Regions from separate parts of the Cytobacillus sp. FSL K6-0129 genome, predicted to be linked through region 1. Evidence: riboswitches for the same ligand, from Rfam matches in the RefSeq annotation. Region 1 holds a riboswitch; the other holds the start of a gene.

Region 1 (8,207 bases):
ATTTCGCTCGAACGGCAACAATAATGTTAATTGGCATTGGCGTCGTTCTAATGGTCATTACCCGTTCTGTTATGCAGCCATTATATATTATTGCTGCACTTCTATTAGCCTACTATACTTCATTAGGTATTAGTGAATGGATGAGTCAATCTATTCTTGGCGTGGGTGAACTCGCTTGGAATGTGCCGTTTTTTGGCTTTATTATGATTATCGCTCTTGGGGTCGATTATAGTATCTTTCTTATGATGCGTTTTAATGAAGTGGATGGTAATCCAGTAAATGCGATCTTAACGGCAGCGAAAAATATAGGTGGAGTAGTGATATCGGCTGCTATTATTTTAGGAGGGACCTTTGCTGCATTAATCCCTTCAGGTGTTATTACACTGATTGAAGTGGCGCTAGTTGTGATAATTGGGCTAATCATGCTGAGCTTACTTATGCTACCAATCTTAGTCCCATCATTTTTAGCCATTGGGGAGAAATTAAAGAGAAGAAGAGAAGAGACCTAAAGTTAAGAAGAACAATCTCTTCCCCGGTTTTCTTAAGACCCTTCTATCAGAAATAAGAAAAGAGCCGAACATTCGCTTCGGCTCTTTTGCTTTAATCCTTCTTTAACTTCGCAGCCCAGAAATTCCCTAATGACTGTAATCCTTGTACTAAAATAATCAGTAAAATGACTGTGACATACATCACATCAACTTCATATCTTAAATGTCCATAACGGTAGGCTAAGTCACCAAGTCCTCCGCCGCCAACGAGTCCCGCCATTGCTGTAGCACCAATTAATCCAATTGTTGCAATCGTGAGTCCAAGAACGATTGAAGAGCGAGATTCTCTAACAAGTACATTCCATATAATATGTCTTGTTTTAATTCCCATTGCTTCATAGGCTTCGACTACGCCACGGTCAACCTCAAGTAATGCTGATTCCATTAAGCGCGCAATATATGGAGCAGTATAAATAACAAGTGGGACAATTACGCCTTTTACACCAATCGATGTACCGACAATAAATTTGGTAAACGGTAGAATGAAAAATAATAAGATAATAAAAGGTACGGAACGAATGACGTTAATCACTACGTTGAGCACATTATATACAAATTTATTATCTAGGGCTTTACCTGGTCTAGTCAAAACAAGGAGAATCCCTAATGGTAGCCCGATCAGAATGGAAATAGCGAGAGAGATACCAACCATTTGGAAGGTTTGTATCGTTGATTCCCATAAATCAGCACCCCATGCATCAAGAAATTCGTTGATGGCGTTCATTGAGTGTCACTCCTTCCACATGGACTTGTTTCTCTTGTAAAAATTGTATGGCTTTGTTAATTTCTGCTGTATCGCCTTTAAAATGGACAAGCAACTGTCCGAATGCTTCATCTTTTAATCTTGTAATATTACCAGATAAGATATTAGGGAAAATATCATATTTTTTCGTTACTAATGCAAGTGCAGGATCACCTGATGATTCACCAAAGAAAGATAATGTTGCCACTTGGCCACTTTCACTTAATTCCTCTAATAGATCATCGGGGATATCATGTGAAAATAAGCTATTAACGAATCTTTTTGTTGTACTGTGTTGAGGAGAGGTAAAGATATCCTTCGTTCGTCCCTCTTCAATAATTTCCCCATTTTCCATAACGGCCACACAATCGCAAATCCTTTGGATAACATTCATCTCATGTGTAATAAGGAGAATCGTAATTCCTAATTCTTTATTGATTTTTAATAGCAAATCAAGAATTGCCTCTGTTGTATCTGGATCTAAGGCGCTTGTTGCTTCATCGCTGAGTAATACTTCTGGTTCATGCGATAATGCACGTGCAATAGCAACCCTTTGCTTTTGGCCACCAGATAACTCAGCTGGATAAGCATTTTGTTTTTCACTTAAACCGACAATCTCTAAATATTTATTAACGCGGCTCTTTACTTCTTTCTTATCTAATCCTGTTAGTTTAAGAGGGATAGCAATATTATCATAAACTGTTGCTGTTTTTAATAAGTTAAACCCTTGAAAAATCATGCCGATATGACTTCTTGCTTCACGGAGTTTTCCTGGTGTCAGCGTGGTTAAATCCACCCCATTGACTTTTACAGAACCACTATCAGGTTTTTCAAGTAAGTTCACACAGCGAATTAATGTACTTTTACCAGCGCCGCTGTATCCGATAACCCCGTAGATTTCTCCTTGATTCACTGATAGTGAGACATCCTTTAATGCATGGATGCTTCCTTGTTTTCCTGTAAAGGTTTTGGTTATATTCTTAAGCTCTATCATGATTTGATGCTCCCTCCGTAACGCTCATTTTTAATCATTTTACCAAGAGACGATAACTGATCCGTCAAATTCCTCTTCAACAAACTTTTCAATTTCTTCACTGCGGTAGATATCAGCTAATTTTTCAAGAATTTCATCATCTTTATTCTCCGTACGGACAGCAGCGTGGTTTACGTAAGGTGAATCCTTAGGCTCGATAAAGATAGCGTCTTTAGAAGGGACAAAACCAGCTTCAATTGCAAAGTTCGTGTTAATAGCTGCAGCGTCAAGCTCTTCTAGCTGACGAGCGATTTGAGCAGAGTCAAGTTCAATAAATTCATAGTTACCATTGTTTTTTTCAATATCACGAACTGTTGAATTAATACCTGTTTCAGGATCTAATTCGATTAATCCCGCTTTTTCAAATAGTAATAGAGCTCGGCCACTATTTGTTGGGTCACTCGGAAGACCGATTTTTGCGCCATCTTTTAATTCAGCTACATCTTTTACATTGAGTGCATAGATGCCCATCGGGAATGAAACGGTATCAAAAGATTTAACTAAATCTAAATTTCTATCTTCTTTAAATGCATTAAAATAAGGCTCAGTTTGAAAAATGTTTAAGTCAATCTCTTTTTCAGCTAATGCGACATTTGGCATCACATAATCAGTAAATACTTGTGATTTAATGTTGATATCTTCTTCTTTAGCTAATTCAATTACTTTTTCTAAGATTTGCTCATGTGGACCTGCAGTGACACCAATGACTAATTCTTCATCGTCATATAATCCTTCTGTAGAGTTGCTGGCTTCATCACTACCACATGCAGCTAAGCCTGTTAAAGATAATAAGAATGTTCCAGTTAGTAACCATTTTTTCATGATGTTTGAACTCCTTTTTGTTCATTTTGTTTTTCTAATAATCGAAGTGCTTGTAAAACAGAATGTTCACTTATCTCGTTTTTCATAAAGTGAATAGATTCAGTTGGGCGTATCGCCTTTTTTACAATTGTCTTCATTAATTGCTCATCATTCACATCAATAGTTAGACTAGAGAGACTACTTGGCAATTGCCAGCTCTCATAAAACGGGAGAAGGTAATCAACTTCCGTCCATTTTTCTTCAATGGCCAATTGACCAAGAATCCCGTAAGCGACTAATTCCCCATGAAGAAAATCTTGGGCTGCATCCGCTACGGTTAGTCCATTATGAAACGAATGGGCACCAGCGATTCGTCCTGCTTTTTCGCCGAATCCACCGACCATACCCCCAGTCATGATAATCGTTTCAATCACACGGATAAGTGCTTTTGAGGTTTCGTTTTTGGCTACTGATTGTAGTGCGGCTTCACCATCATTAAGCAATGTATCTCGGCAAATTTTAGCTGAAAATTGCGAAACTTGTTTAGGTACAGGAAGTGTTTCTTCAGGGTAAAAACTTTCAATTAGAGCTTCAGCTTCATAAAACTTGGCTAATGTATCCCCAATTCCTGCTTTTAAATAAGTAATAGGCGCTTTAGCAATAATTTCAGGTTCAACCAATACGAGGGTTGTCGCAATAGGGAACTCGGTATAATGAGTAAAGCTGCCTTCTTCATTATAAAAAACACTTAATGGTGTCCAAGCGGCACAGGTAGCTGCGATTGTCGGTATAAGAATGGATTGAACAGATGCTTCAATCGCAACTGCTTTTGTTATATCTAATGCTGTCCCACCACCAATACCTATTACGCCATTAGCACCATCATTTGTTATTATTTCTTGGATGTCATGGACCTTTTTTAAGGTAGTGTGACCATCTATATAATGAAGGTGAATGTTGTTATCTATTACTTCCTTGGGCAAGTAGGGTTGCACGGCTTGCCAAGCTTTTTTACCGGTTATTATATGGTATTTGGAAACAGAAATATCTTTAAGTAGGTCGGGGAGTTCTGTTAGAATGCCTGAACCTAATAAATAATGTCCTGGAGCCCCTTTTACGATTGTTACAGTCATTTCCTCTCCTCGTTTCTCTTTTGATGTGATGATAAAAACAAAAATGCCTCTCATCATGAGAGGCATAAATATACTAGAATAGTAGTAAACCTCTCTCATATATCAAAATACCAAAAAGTATTTTGCAGGATTTAGCACCTGTTCATATGGGTATATGAATGGTTGCCGGGCGTCGCAGGGCCAGTCCCTCAGCCGCTCTTTATAAGAGAAAATGCTTTATTAAATTATATTCATAATATTATCTATTACATGAAAAGTCAATAACATAATTGAAATTAATCATTAAACTAGTGATGGTGTTCTACTTGTGGGGTGTTTTCTTCAATCGGATGAATTGAGTTCTTCGCTTCTTGATGAATTCCCGATGCACAGATAATGGCGATGCTTAATAAGAATGTTAGATAGAAGGGCACAGGTCGATTTTTCAATGCTTCCTTTAATGAATGTTTTTTGTGCATGAGAAGCATCATGGCAAAAATACTAATTAAATAAATCAGATCCATGCTAATGATCATAAATGTAACTTCACTGGGTACCAACATAATGCCTAGCATTGCCCCCATCATACTTCCCATGAGACTTGACGCTTGAGCTTCAACGAGTCCGTTTGTTTTAAACGGTAGTCCTATAAAAATGGCAATGACAGCGCTAATGAGAATTGATAATACAGTTGCTTTAGCCATTTCTGGTAACCACACAGATATAATCAAACCGATTGTTAAGCTACTCGTCATACCAACCACCATGGGAATACATTTAGAATATTTTGTAGCTATTTCTTTCTTTTTTCTAACGGCACTAAAAAAGAAAAAGAAACTGTAGCCGACAACTAGAAAAAGACTGAACAAAGCAAGCATATTCAAATTACCCTCCTTTGGATGCTCATAAAATATCTCGATGCCTCCTTTCATATATATTTTGTATCGTAGTGATTATGTCAGTGCAATGATAAGAAACTTTTTATACTGTTCATTCGTAAATGAATAAAGCAATATTTTCAAACTAAGAAAAGTGGTAGTCTTGGTTTATAAGTTTTCATTCAGAACAGTTTTATAAAAAAAGGAGTTTTTATATGGGGGAAGAAATAAAGATTAGACCGATACATATAAATGATGCAAGAGATATTCATGAAATGCATAGGCAAGATTCTATTATTCAACAAACAATGGCCTTATCATCGGGGAGATTAAAAGATATTGAAGATTATATTGAAGGACTTACATAAGAAGACCATGTATTTGTTGCAGAATGTAACGGTCATGTTCGAGGGATAGCTTCCTTAGAAGAGAGAAGTGGAAAGTTAAGATATAGCGGGAATGTGTCCATCTCTATTAATGAAGAAGTACAAGGAAGAGGGATTGGCAAGACGCTTCTTGAGCGAATAGTAAAGCTTGCCGATGAAGAGTTAGGACTCATCAGATTAGAGTTAGATGTATGTGCAGATAATATAAGGGCGATTGCATTATATGAAATGTTTAACGAGGCTTTGTCTAGCTCCGGACGCCATCGGCTCGAGGTCATAAGCCAATCCGTCAAAAAGGTTAAAAAACAACCTTTCTGCCGGCTCGTCTTATGCTTGTCACCGATAAGCAGGCGCCCTGCGCTTTTCTAATTTATAGATGTTATTATTATGGGAAGAATTAAAGAGAACCTTTAAATAGAAGCGATTTAATGTTAAAATTTCACTTCCTGCACGTTAATTAAATCATAACTAAAGGAGAACAGCTGCTTTGAATCACTTAATAATGGAACAACTAAAAACCTATTTTAAAGGAATCAACCCAGATGATTTAGTTATGGAGCAGATGGAATTTGAAGAAAATGTGTATGATATCCTGTTGGAAGATTGGGGAGAGTCAATTGGCTCGGTTCGTATGGATGAATTAGGTGTGGCAGAGTTTTTCATTTATACGGATGAACTAGATGAAATTCCAGGGGAAATGAGTAAGTTTGATATGATCATGCAAGCAGAGCAGTTTATAGAAAGGTTCTATGATTCGACTTTCAGGCATGGGTTATATTTGTCAGCATACATTGACTTAGGTGAATATCATATGATTTTATATAATCGCAAAGATGAGCGGTTGAATAAGGAACTCCCTCATTCTGGAATTAGTTTTACAATGCTTAGTAATGGGGTATTAAGTGCAGTCGAAAGAGAAAGCATGGATTTTGAACTTGTCTATCCCAAAACACTGATTACGAATGAAGAAGCGAAGCGGATTTATTTAAATCATTTAAGAATTCTACCTGTTATTGCAAAGTATGATAATGACATATTTGTCAATGGTGATGATGAGTATCACTATGTTTATCAGTTGGAGGATTTTATTCTTGGTGTACACACAAATGGGGGAATACTTACCTCGGATTCGTTTGGTGTTGGCAAAACGCTGATGACATCCTTACCCGATTTGGCTGAATTTATAGATATTTATACATTGGCGGGAATGACGGAAGACCATATGCTTGTAGCTGAAGCAAAAACGAAAAGTGGTAGACTAGAGGTATGGAGTAAGTTACCTAAAAAATCTTTACGGGTGAGTGAGGAAGATTTATTAGATGATGAATTAGATATCCCTGGTGCGATAAAATTTGTATTCAATGCGGATGGAAGACTGCTTAAATTAATGGGCTTAGATGATTCTGAAACGTTTGTTTCTGGACATGTTAATTCGAAAGTGGCGCTTTTAACTGCTACATCAGTGTTACAAGCAGTTTGTGATAACCCTCATGATTATTTTAAACTGCAACAATTAGACGATAATGTAATAAGTCAAAAACTCGCAAACGGCATATACGATTTTACGTTTATTCGACAAGAAAGAGGGGTTCAAGTAGCTGATGCTTTGGTTCATATTCAAATAGACGATACAGGCTTGGTGAAATATGTAGATGTAGATAGTGAGGTACTCCAAGACTTCTCAAAGGTATCATTTGTCGCAAGCCTTACATTTAAAGCGGCAACAGAAATGATTAAGGAAAAGCTTTTTATGGAATTAAGCTGGGGAAAGAATATAGAGAAGCATCAATACACATTAACTTATTTACCGACCTATCCACTTACTACTGGCCATATTAAAATGATTGATATGAATACGGGGGAACCGTGGGTTATTGACACGAGTTGTATGGATCAATATTAAAACGAATACTGCCTTTTATGCTGAATAATGTATAAAGGCATTTTTTAATTAAGTGGCTAATACAAAGATACAAGGCTAAAGGTCTTGAAAATCGAGTTTAATATATTTTTAATTGGGTAAAAGGTGTAAGGGATTTGTCGAACGGTTGTGTATTCTGTCAGACAAAGAATAATAAATAAAATTTGTCTTAAACTATAACAAAGGTTTTTAGAGGCAGATTAAAGTGAAGTAGAAAAGATTTTTGGGAAAGGAACAATCTATGAAGAGAGTATCGAATGTTTTTTGGATAACTGTAGTAATTGTATTTATTTTTGTCGCTTTAGGTGTAGCGATTCCTAGTGTGTTCGAAAGGATAACAGCTAATTTACAAGATTTATTAACAAATGGTTTTGGATGGTATTACCTTATTTTGGTAACTATCATTGTCGTATTTTGTCTATTTCTCATTTTTAGTCCTATTGGCTCGATTAAATTAGGGAAACAGGATTCTAAACCGGAATTCTCTACTATCTCTTGGTTTGCGATGTTGTTTAGTGCTGGTATGGGCATCGGGCTTGTATTCTGGGGAGCGGCAGAACCGGTATCTCATTATGTCACACCTCCACTGGCGAACGGAGAGACAGATGAAGCGTTTAGAGAATCTTTACGATATACTTTCTTTCATTGGGGCATACATGCATGGGCTATATATGGACTTGTCGCTTTAGTATTAGCCTATTTTCAATTTAGAAAAGATGAACCGGGTTTAATCTCAGCCACATTAAAGCCTCTTTTTGGAAAAGCGATGGACGGTTTTTGGGGTAC
Region 2 (8,207 bases), 1.9 Mb from region 1:
AGTTGCTTCTCGATTTTCGTTATTTTCATTTCCGCTTGTTGTTTTCTCAATCATGAATATCATCATTGTTCTTTTCACCATGCCCATGGATGAAAACACTTGGATTACTTTGCTCATCTACTCCATTTTAGGTGCTGTAGGTATGGCTTTATCTAAGGAATCGAAAATCCGCAGAAAAGCAATTGAGAAAACAAGCGTTGATTATATGATCCAACGTATTAATGACAGCAAAATAGCAACTGAACAAATGAAAAAAAGATATATCATAATAATTAATGAGAAGCCTGTTATGGCGCTTGCACAATTCATGGAATTTCTGCGTGAAGAACAGCGCCGTTCCTCGTTTTAGATTGATTCCTTTAGGGAGGGGAGTATAATGCCAAAAATCACTTTTTATAATTTATCAATTGAAAAACGCGAAAAGCTTATCAATGCTGTAAAGCAAGAGTTTTCTCGTGTTCCACTATCGCAAGCATCCATTAGTAATATTGTAAAATCTGCCCGTATTCCAAGGGGGAGTTTTTATCAATATTTTGAAGATAAGGAAGATGCTTTTTTTTACTTGCTAGAAGAGAGAGTAAAAAGGAATCAAAGTGAAGTTTACTTTTTATTGAATAAGCACAATGGGGATATTTTTGAAATGATGATTGCTTTTTTCGAAAAGGTGATTACTGAACAAGATGAGAATCGGAACTTTCTCAAAAATTTATTTTTAAATATGACATATGAAGTGGAACATGAATTTGGTCGAAGTTTCAATGGATATGAAACGAATCAGCAGTTTATCCAATTCGAATCAAAGGTAAATAAAGAAATATTGCATATCTCAAATCAGGAAGAGTTTAAGTATTTAATGAAAATACTTACATCTGTTTTACTAAGGAGTATTATCGAAACATTTTCTAAGGATGAATCAAAGGAAGAAGCACTAAGAAATTTTAAGTTAGAAATCACTCTCTTAAAACGGGGACTTAAGAAATAATCATGAAATGAGAAGTAGTTGGAATGAAAAATTTATTCTTTCGTTTCAACTCTTTTTTTGCTGAATTGCTATTGAATGATCGCATCTATGTGATTTTTTCACAAAATTCCAAAAATATACATAGTGGTGCTATAATAAGAATAGCAATAGTCAATTTAGCCATTATTCCCCGTAGAAGGGGGGTGTTGCTTTGTCAGTTTTTGAGGCATTGGTGTTTGCTTGTACATTTACAAGTTTAATAATGGCTGTGCTACAATTCAAAAACGATGATAAAAAATAATCCACCTCATGTATAGGTGGATGGTGTCAATTGTTCATTGGCTAATGCTATTGCGAGATCGGACGGTGTTGCCGCACCACCGATCTTTTCTAATATATGCCTTTATCTAGTCCTATTATACAATAGAATGATTTTTTGGAACAAGCTTTGAGTAAAAACTTACGTTTGTTTATTTTATGAACAATACCATTCTTGCCTTTGCCTTTTTCTTAACCTCATTTCCTGTTACAATTATAGATAAAATACGTTTAAGGAAATTTCCTTCCTTTTAGTGGGTATTGAACATGAAAATTAGATTATTCTCAAGAAAAGATAGTACACAAATCCAATCTGTTGCTAGGGAGAGTTGGCGTTACGCATATGAAGGCTTAATTCCCGAGCGAACACAGGTTGATTTTTTATTATCTGTATATACTGAAGACGCTTTAATGAGAAGTTTATCTACTTCGGTTTTATTGGTTGCTGAAGAAGAAGGAGAAGTTATTGGTTTCGTTCATTTTTCATTAATAAATATTAAGAAAGAAATAGAATTAGGTGCTTTATATATATTGCCGAGTTTTCACCGCCGAGGTATTGGTACAGCCCTACTAAAAGCGATGTTTGAATATTTTTATGATGTCAATAAAATTACGGTTTCTGTTGTGATGCGAAATGATTCTGCTTTGGATTTTTATCATTCAAAAGGATTTAAACAAGTAGGAAAAATGAATGATTCCATTTTCGGATTTAGTATTCCAACCATTGTAATGGAATGGAGAAGTAACACAAGTCCAAATGTGTAGGGGGAAGTTATGTATACCGTATTCTCAACTTTTGATGTAAATGAAAGTAAAGCAGATGAAGTGATTGAAATATATAAGAATCGTTCACGTTTAGTCGATAAAGCAGATGGGTTCGTCGACTTTATGTTGCTTCAGAATGATAAACGTAAAGGAGAATTGACAGTACAATTAATTTTTGAAACAAAGGAAGATTATTTACGCTGGGTAAGAAGTAAAGATTTTCAACGAATTCATGATCTTGAAAAGAAATATCCAGATAAAGAATTAGCAGCAGTCATTCCAAAAGTGTCGCAATATAAGGTTGTGGTAAAGTGAGTAAATATGAAATAATCGCAGAAGAAGTAACAAAAAGGATATTTCGAGAAGACCCTACATTAATTGAACGATATGGTGAACGTGGGAGAAATCAAACATTTATTGATAATATGCATCACTTAGATTATTTAAAGACGGCAATGGAATTAAATACGTCAAAGATTTTCACTGACTATGCCCTTTGGTTAAGAGGTATCTTAATTAAATATGGTATGACGACGCAAACCTTGATTGATAATTTTCTTTTTTTAGAAGAGGAATTAGAGAAATGTACGGTGGTAGAAAGTGAAATTAGTTCTGCATATATTGGTTTGTTAGGAGAGGCTGTGTCTATTTTAAGAGATGTTCAAGGAGGCGAGGCACAGTGACGAGAGGAGAAGATCTAGCAGAAATCCTTTTATCTGGAGCTGTTGCTGATGCTTGGGAATATATTGAGCGATTCGATTATTTGACTAATGTAGAAATTTATCAAGATATTATTACACCAGCTATGGTTAATATTGGTCTTAAATGGGAAAATTTTGAGATAACAGTTGCAGATGAACATTTGGCATCTGGAGTTTGCGATTTCATTCTTTCAAGATTAGCTGCAAAGCACAAGTTTAAACCTGTTAAGGATGCACCGACCGCCATGTTTCTTTGTTTATCAGGAGAGCAGCATTATTTGGGATTAAAGATGGTAGCCAGTATATTTGCAGAGAATGGATGGAGAACCAAGTTTTTAGGAGCAAATTTACCTGTACAATATGCATTGCAGGCTGCGAAGGATTGGAAACCAGATGTAATTGGCTTATCAGTTTCGATTGCTACCCATTTACCGGCACTTACGGAATATATGGAAGCTTTTTCTTATTTACCAAAGAAACCTAGGATTTTATTAGGTGGAAGATTGACAAATTTATATGATTTAGCTTCTTTTACCGCTATTAAGCCGGAAATTATTTCAAACTTATATGCTGTAGATAAATGGATCACTGCTTTTAATACGGAGGGGAGGAAAAATGCGATTAATTGATCTACATTTGCCGATACCGTATATACTAGCTAATAAGAATGGTGAAATCATTAGCTATACATCTAAAGCGGATGAAGTCTTTGATTTATCAGAAGGTATGATTAAAAGTATAGTTGATGAAGGGAGTATCTCTAAGTTTGAAAGGGTAGCTGCCATACCAGAAAAGAGTATGAGATTTGAAGCTAATTTAAAAACAAGAAGTATACCGATAGCACTATTTGATATTCATATCAGTTGGGATTTTCAAGGTAATGCGTCCATGCAATTTTTATTCAAAGATGATGATAATGAACCATTAATGGAGAAATTACAGGCCCTACAAAACAGATTAGCAAAGACAGATTTTGAGCTTTATGAGCAGAAGGAAACATTAGAAAAAACATTGCAAAGGTTGGATGAATTATCAGGTCCTTTTATCTCTTTAACAAAAGAGATCTGTTATATTCCTTTGTTTGGCGATATGACGGGCGATAAATTTACAACGATTATGGAGCAAACGCTTGCCCGTCTGTCAGATCATGATTACAGGTGGATACTGATTGATTTAACAGCGGTTGCTAAAGTATATAAAGAGGGAACGAGCGGCTTAGAGCTTTTAATCAAGAGCATTCTTCTAATGACAGGAGGAGAAGTGAGACTCATTGGTATAAATCCGAGTCTAGCAAAAGCACTTCAGCCTTATCAATTAAGAAATGTTGTTCATACGGAACAATCGTTACAAAGTTTTCTTCAATCAGTGATAAATGATCATGCTATATGAACATTTATTAAACTGAGAGCCTACTTGGATAATGTATATGTTTGTACATGTGTTTATAGGTTGGCTTTGTTAAAAGAAAAAGGTTGTCGGATAACGATACGTTCCGAAAAAACTAAGTAAAGACATATGTAACAATGAAGATGATACCTTGTAACGGGAATGCGAATTTAAAAGGAAGAGAATATGAAGCTTTAGTTCGTTCATAAAAGCCTCCAAGTTACACAACCTAGCCCATAGGAACATAAGTTATACATGTTTCTATGGGCTAGGTTTGTGGCTGCCATACCTCTTATATTAAAATAATTTGAGTTGGCCAATTCTTTCTACTGCCTCAATTAATCGTTCTTCATCGACAAGTAATCCCACCCGAACATAACCTTCTCCAAAGGTCCCAAAGCCTTTTCCTGCGGCAACAGCTACATCAGCTTTTTCCAGTAAGTAGTCAGCAAATTCTTCACTATTGTATCCTTCAGGCACTGGCATCCAAGCAAAAAACGATCCTGAAGGAGACTTGCCGTGCCAGCCAACCTTTTCACAAGCGTTCATGAATGCATTTCTACGTCTCTCATATCGAGCAACAAGTTCGTCTACACTTGTTTGATCCCCATTTAATGCATCGGCTGCAGCTTTTTGAATCGCAGGGAATAAGCTTACATACATATGGTCTTGAAGAAGGTTGATGGCTTCAATGATTTGTTCATTTCCAACTGCAAATCCAATTCTCCACCCAGCCATATTATATGTTTTTGATAATGTATACATTTCAATACCAACGTCTTTCGCTCCGGCTGTGGCTAAGAAACTTTCAGGTTTCTTTCCATCAAAGCCGATAGCACCATAAGCAAAATCATGCAAGATGGTAATGTTGTTTTCCTTAGCAAAAGCAACAGTTTCTTCAAAAAATGTGGAATCAGCTGTCGCGCCTGTTGGATTATTAGGATAATTCAAAAATAGTAGGCGGGCATCCTTTTTTTGTTTTTCTGTAAATTGCGAGTAATCAGGTAGAAACTGATTTGCTTCTTTTAAAGGAAAGGTTTCGTATTTTACATTTGCCAAAACCGCACCAGATTCATAATCAGGGTAACCTGGATCTGGTAAGAGCATTAAATCTCCCTCATTGAGTAGGCATAATGGAATTTCTACTAAACCTGCTTTTGCGCCAAAAAGGATAGCTACTTCTTTTTCAGGCTCAATTTCTACCCCATATTCACGCGCATAAAAGGAAGCGGCGGCCTTCTTTAATTCATTAATTCCTCTAAAAGGAGAATATTTATGTGTCATTGGGTCTTCTGCAGCTTGCTGAAGTGATTGTACAATATGTGCAGGTGTTGGCTGGTCGGGATTGCCTTGTCCTAGGTTAATAACATCTCTGCCTTCAAGTTTTGCAGCAGCAACTTTTTGAACAAGGGAAGCAAAAAATTGTTGAGGTAATTGCTTCAAACGATGCGATAATTCCATTTTAATCCACCTTCATTCATTTAATCTATATACGAACGCATTTTATAACCAAAAAGACAAATTGTCCAGTTAATTTTATATAAAAGGAAATATTCGATTTCCTTTTTTGTTTTAAAAGAATAAAGGAAAGGTAGTTGGATCACTAAACCCATTTTCTTGGGAGATTGGATGTAGCATTATTTCGAACATTGACAAAAATAAAAGAGAGTAGTAATATCATATCATAAAAATTAAATGAAAAGCTTATCCAGAGAGACTGAGGGACTAGGCCCTATGACGTCCGGCAACCCCCAATATTGGGAAGGTGCCAATTCCTGCAGAATGATATCCATTCATTCTGAAAGATAAGGCGGAATAAAACCAATGCCTCTTTCAGATGATGAATAGTGGCTTTTTTTATTGGTTAAAATTCTGGTTACAGCTATGGGGAGGAAACATAATGAGAAAGTGGCTAATTGTTTTATTCATTGCAACTGTTTGTTTACTAACAGCATGTGGCGGAGGTTCAGACACGAGTGGAGAAAAGGTGGATGAAACGAAAGAACTAAAAATTGGTGCTACTGCCGGTCCTTATAGTGATATGTTGAAAAAAGCTATTGTACCTGGTCTAGAGGAAAAAGGATATAAAGTAACTGTCGTAGAGTTTAGCGATTATATCCAACCTAACAAAGCTTTAAATGAAGATGATATACAAGCTAACCTTTTCCAACATACAATTTACTTGGAGAATTTTGAGAAAGAAAATAACATGGACTTAGCACCATTAATTATTGTACCAACAGCCCCAATGGGGATTTACTCGAATGTGTTTAATTCAATTGATGAGATTAAAGACGGTGCAACCATTGCTATTCCAAATGACCCAACGAATGCAGCACGCGCTTTAAATACGTTAAATGACGAAGGTCTAATTACGATTGATGAAAACGCCGATCCACTAACAGTATCTGAAAAAGATGTGAAGGAGAATAAAAAGAATTTAGTTTTTCAACCGATTGAAGCAGGACAATTACCAAGATCTCTTGAGGGTGTGGATCTTGCTGCAGTTCCTGGTAACTTTGCGTTGGCAGCCGATATGGACTTATTAAGTGCATTAGCACTAGAAAATATGCTTGATGATTATCGCAACGTGGTTGCAGTTAAAGCAGACTTTGAAGATAAACAATATGCGAAAGACTTAAAAGAAGTGGTCGAGTCTGCAGAATTTGAAAAAATTATCGACGAAGAGTTTCAAGGATTTGGAAAGCCAGCGTGGATGAAATAACGAAGTAATAATAAGCAAGAAACCGGACAAAATTATATGGATTTGTCCGGTTTCTAATAATAGTTGTAGAATACTGTTAAACTTATCTGTGCATAATTTGTATTTTGGTCATTCCTGTACTTATGGATTGTCGAACAACTTTTTCATCCTGGTCATTGACGTTTTTCAACCATTTGTGAAATATTGGTTGTAAGCCGTAAAAGGAAGTGACTCTTCTATACATTTCATCTTTATTGAATTTTGTTTGATAAGATGCGAGAGCTTCTTTGGTGAATTGATCTCCGAAATCCCAATATAGCCCTGCAAAGTCAAACGCCGGGTCCCCTATTTGCGTATCTGTAAAGTCTATAATTCCTGATATTTCCTTTTTGCTTGGATGATAAAGGATATTGGCACTTGTTAGATCACCATGAATCACCACTTTTGCTTCTTTAAATTTTGACACCGCTAAAAACATTTTATCAATTTCTTCTTTTTCTGCGTCTTTTAAGAACGGAAATATTTTTTTAATCAGGGCTTGATGTAATTGCGCCCAATAATTTTCACTATGTAGTTCTTCTATATTACATTTCTTTGCTTCATCTATATCCAGACGATGTAATTCTGTAAGAAATGTTCCTAACCGCTTGGCTTCATATAAAGGAGGAGTAATCAATGAATGAGATAATGCTTGTCCTTTAATGAAGTGGTAAAAAACACCAATCATTTGTCCGTCTTTATTATAAAATGGAAGATAATTTGGTATTTCAATAATGGAAGAAAGATATGAGAGCTGGTGAAGTAGCTTTATTTCCTTTTTTATTTTCACTAATACTTGTTTTGTTTTTGGTATTCGGATGACATATGTTTGATTAACAATATAAATATGATGATCCCAACCAGAATGATTGCTTTCAATCTGTATTTCCTGAAGATGCGGGAGATGGTTTTTAATTAATTCCTTCATGGAACAGTCTCCTTTTTTATTATTTTGTATAAATCGTTTTTTGAGGGGGAAAATAGGCGAGACATCTTATAAAAGGGGAGTGAAAGCAATGGAAAAAAAGTATGATAATCAAGTGGATGAGAAAATTATTGCTGCTCAAAATGAAGCTCAACAATACAATCAAATGGATACAGAATTAGAACAGTCAGAAGAAGTACAAGCAGCAATGGAGAAAAGTTATGAGTATGAAGTGACGAATCAACAACCGACATATGAACCGAATAAACCATTTTAATTAGAAAGAAGAGACTTCCATTACGTGGAGTCTCTTCTTTCATTATAGCATACCTTATTTTACATTGATGCTGTTTGATGTGTCTGTTTACTCCCATTATGTTCGGTTCGTCCATAAACTAAAAAGTAAAG

The links. Region 1 has a riboswitch for S-adenosylmethionine ahead of MHI57_RS11385 (iron-containing alcohol dehydrogenase family protein). Riboswitches for the same ligand answer to the same signal wherever they lie in the genome.
Region 2: linked by a shared signal. The riboswitch ahead of MHI57_RS20980 (MetQ/NlpA family ABC transporter substrate-binding protein) and the one ahead of MHI57_RS11385 (iron-containing alcohol dehydrogenase family protein) in region 1 are both predicted to bind S-adenosylmethionine.

What each region holds. Positions count from the first base shown of each region.
Region 1 covers NZ_JBBOXM010000001.1:2,263,152-2,271,358, reverse strand. Annotated here, with positions in the region: gene MHI57_RS11405 (MMPL family transporter) at 1-509, shown strand, start outside; gene MHI57_RS11400 (methionine ABC transporter permease) at 601-1,272, opposite strand; gene MHI57_RS11395 (methionine ABC transporter ATP-binding protein) at 1,247-2,284, opposite strand; gene MHI57_RS11390 (MetQ/NlpA family ABC transporter substrate-binding protein) at 2,324-3,145, opposite strand; gene MHI57_RS11385 (iron-containing alcohol dehydrogenase family protein) at 3,142-4,257, opposite strand; SAM riboswitch class I at 4,350-4,465, opposite strand; gene MHI57_RS11380 (hypothetical protein) at 4,545-5,114, opposite strand; gene MHI57_RS11375 (hypothetical protein) at 5,330-5,482, shown strand; partial or broken gene MHI57_RS25050 (GNAT family N-acetyltransferase) at 5,498-5,869, shown strand; gene MHI57_RS11370 (hypothetical protein) at 5,988-7,403, shown strand; gene MHI57_RS11365 (glycine betaine uptake BCCT transporter) at 7,663-8,207, shown strand, end outside.
Region 2 covers NZ_JBBOXM010000001.1:4,113,484-4,121,690, forward strand. Annotated here, with positions in the region: gene MHI57_RS20940 (DUF5392 family protein) at 1-349, shown strand, start outside; gene MHI57_RS20945 (TetR/AcrR family transcriptional regulator) at 377-982, shown strand; gene MHI57_RS20950 (GNAT family N-acetyltransferase) at 1,547-2,044, shown strand; gene MHI57_RS20955 (antibiotic biosynthesis monooxygenase family protein) at 2,054-2,359, shown strand; gene MHI57_RS20960 (hypothetical protein) at 2,356-2,727, shown strand; gene MHI57_RS20965 (cobalamin B12-binding domain-containing protein) at 2,724-3,374, shown strand; gene MHI57_RS20970 (STAS domain-containing protein) at 3,361-4,134, shown strand; gene MHI57_RS20975 (pyridoxal phosphate-dependent aminotransferase) at 4,429-5,592, opposite strand; SAM riboswitch class I at 5,833-5,943, shown strand; gene MHI57_RS20980 (MetQ/NlpA family ABC transporter substrate-binding protein) at 6,032-6,856, shown strand; gene MHI57_RS20985 (aminoglycoside phosphotransferase family protein) at 6,939-7,802, opposite strand; gene MHI57_RS20990 (hypothetical protein) at 7,891-8,076, shown strand; gene MHI57_RS20995 (MFS transporter) at 8,136-8,207, opposite strand, start outside.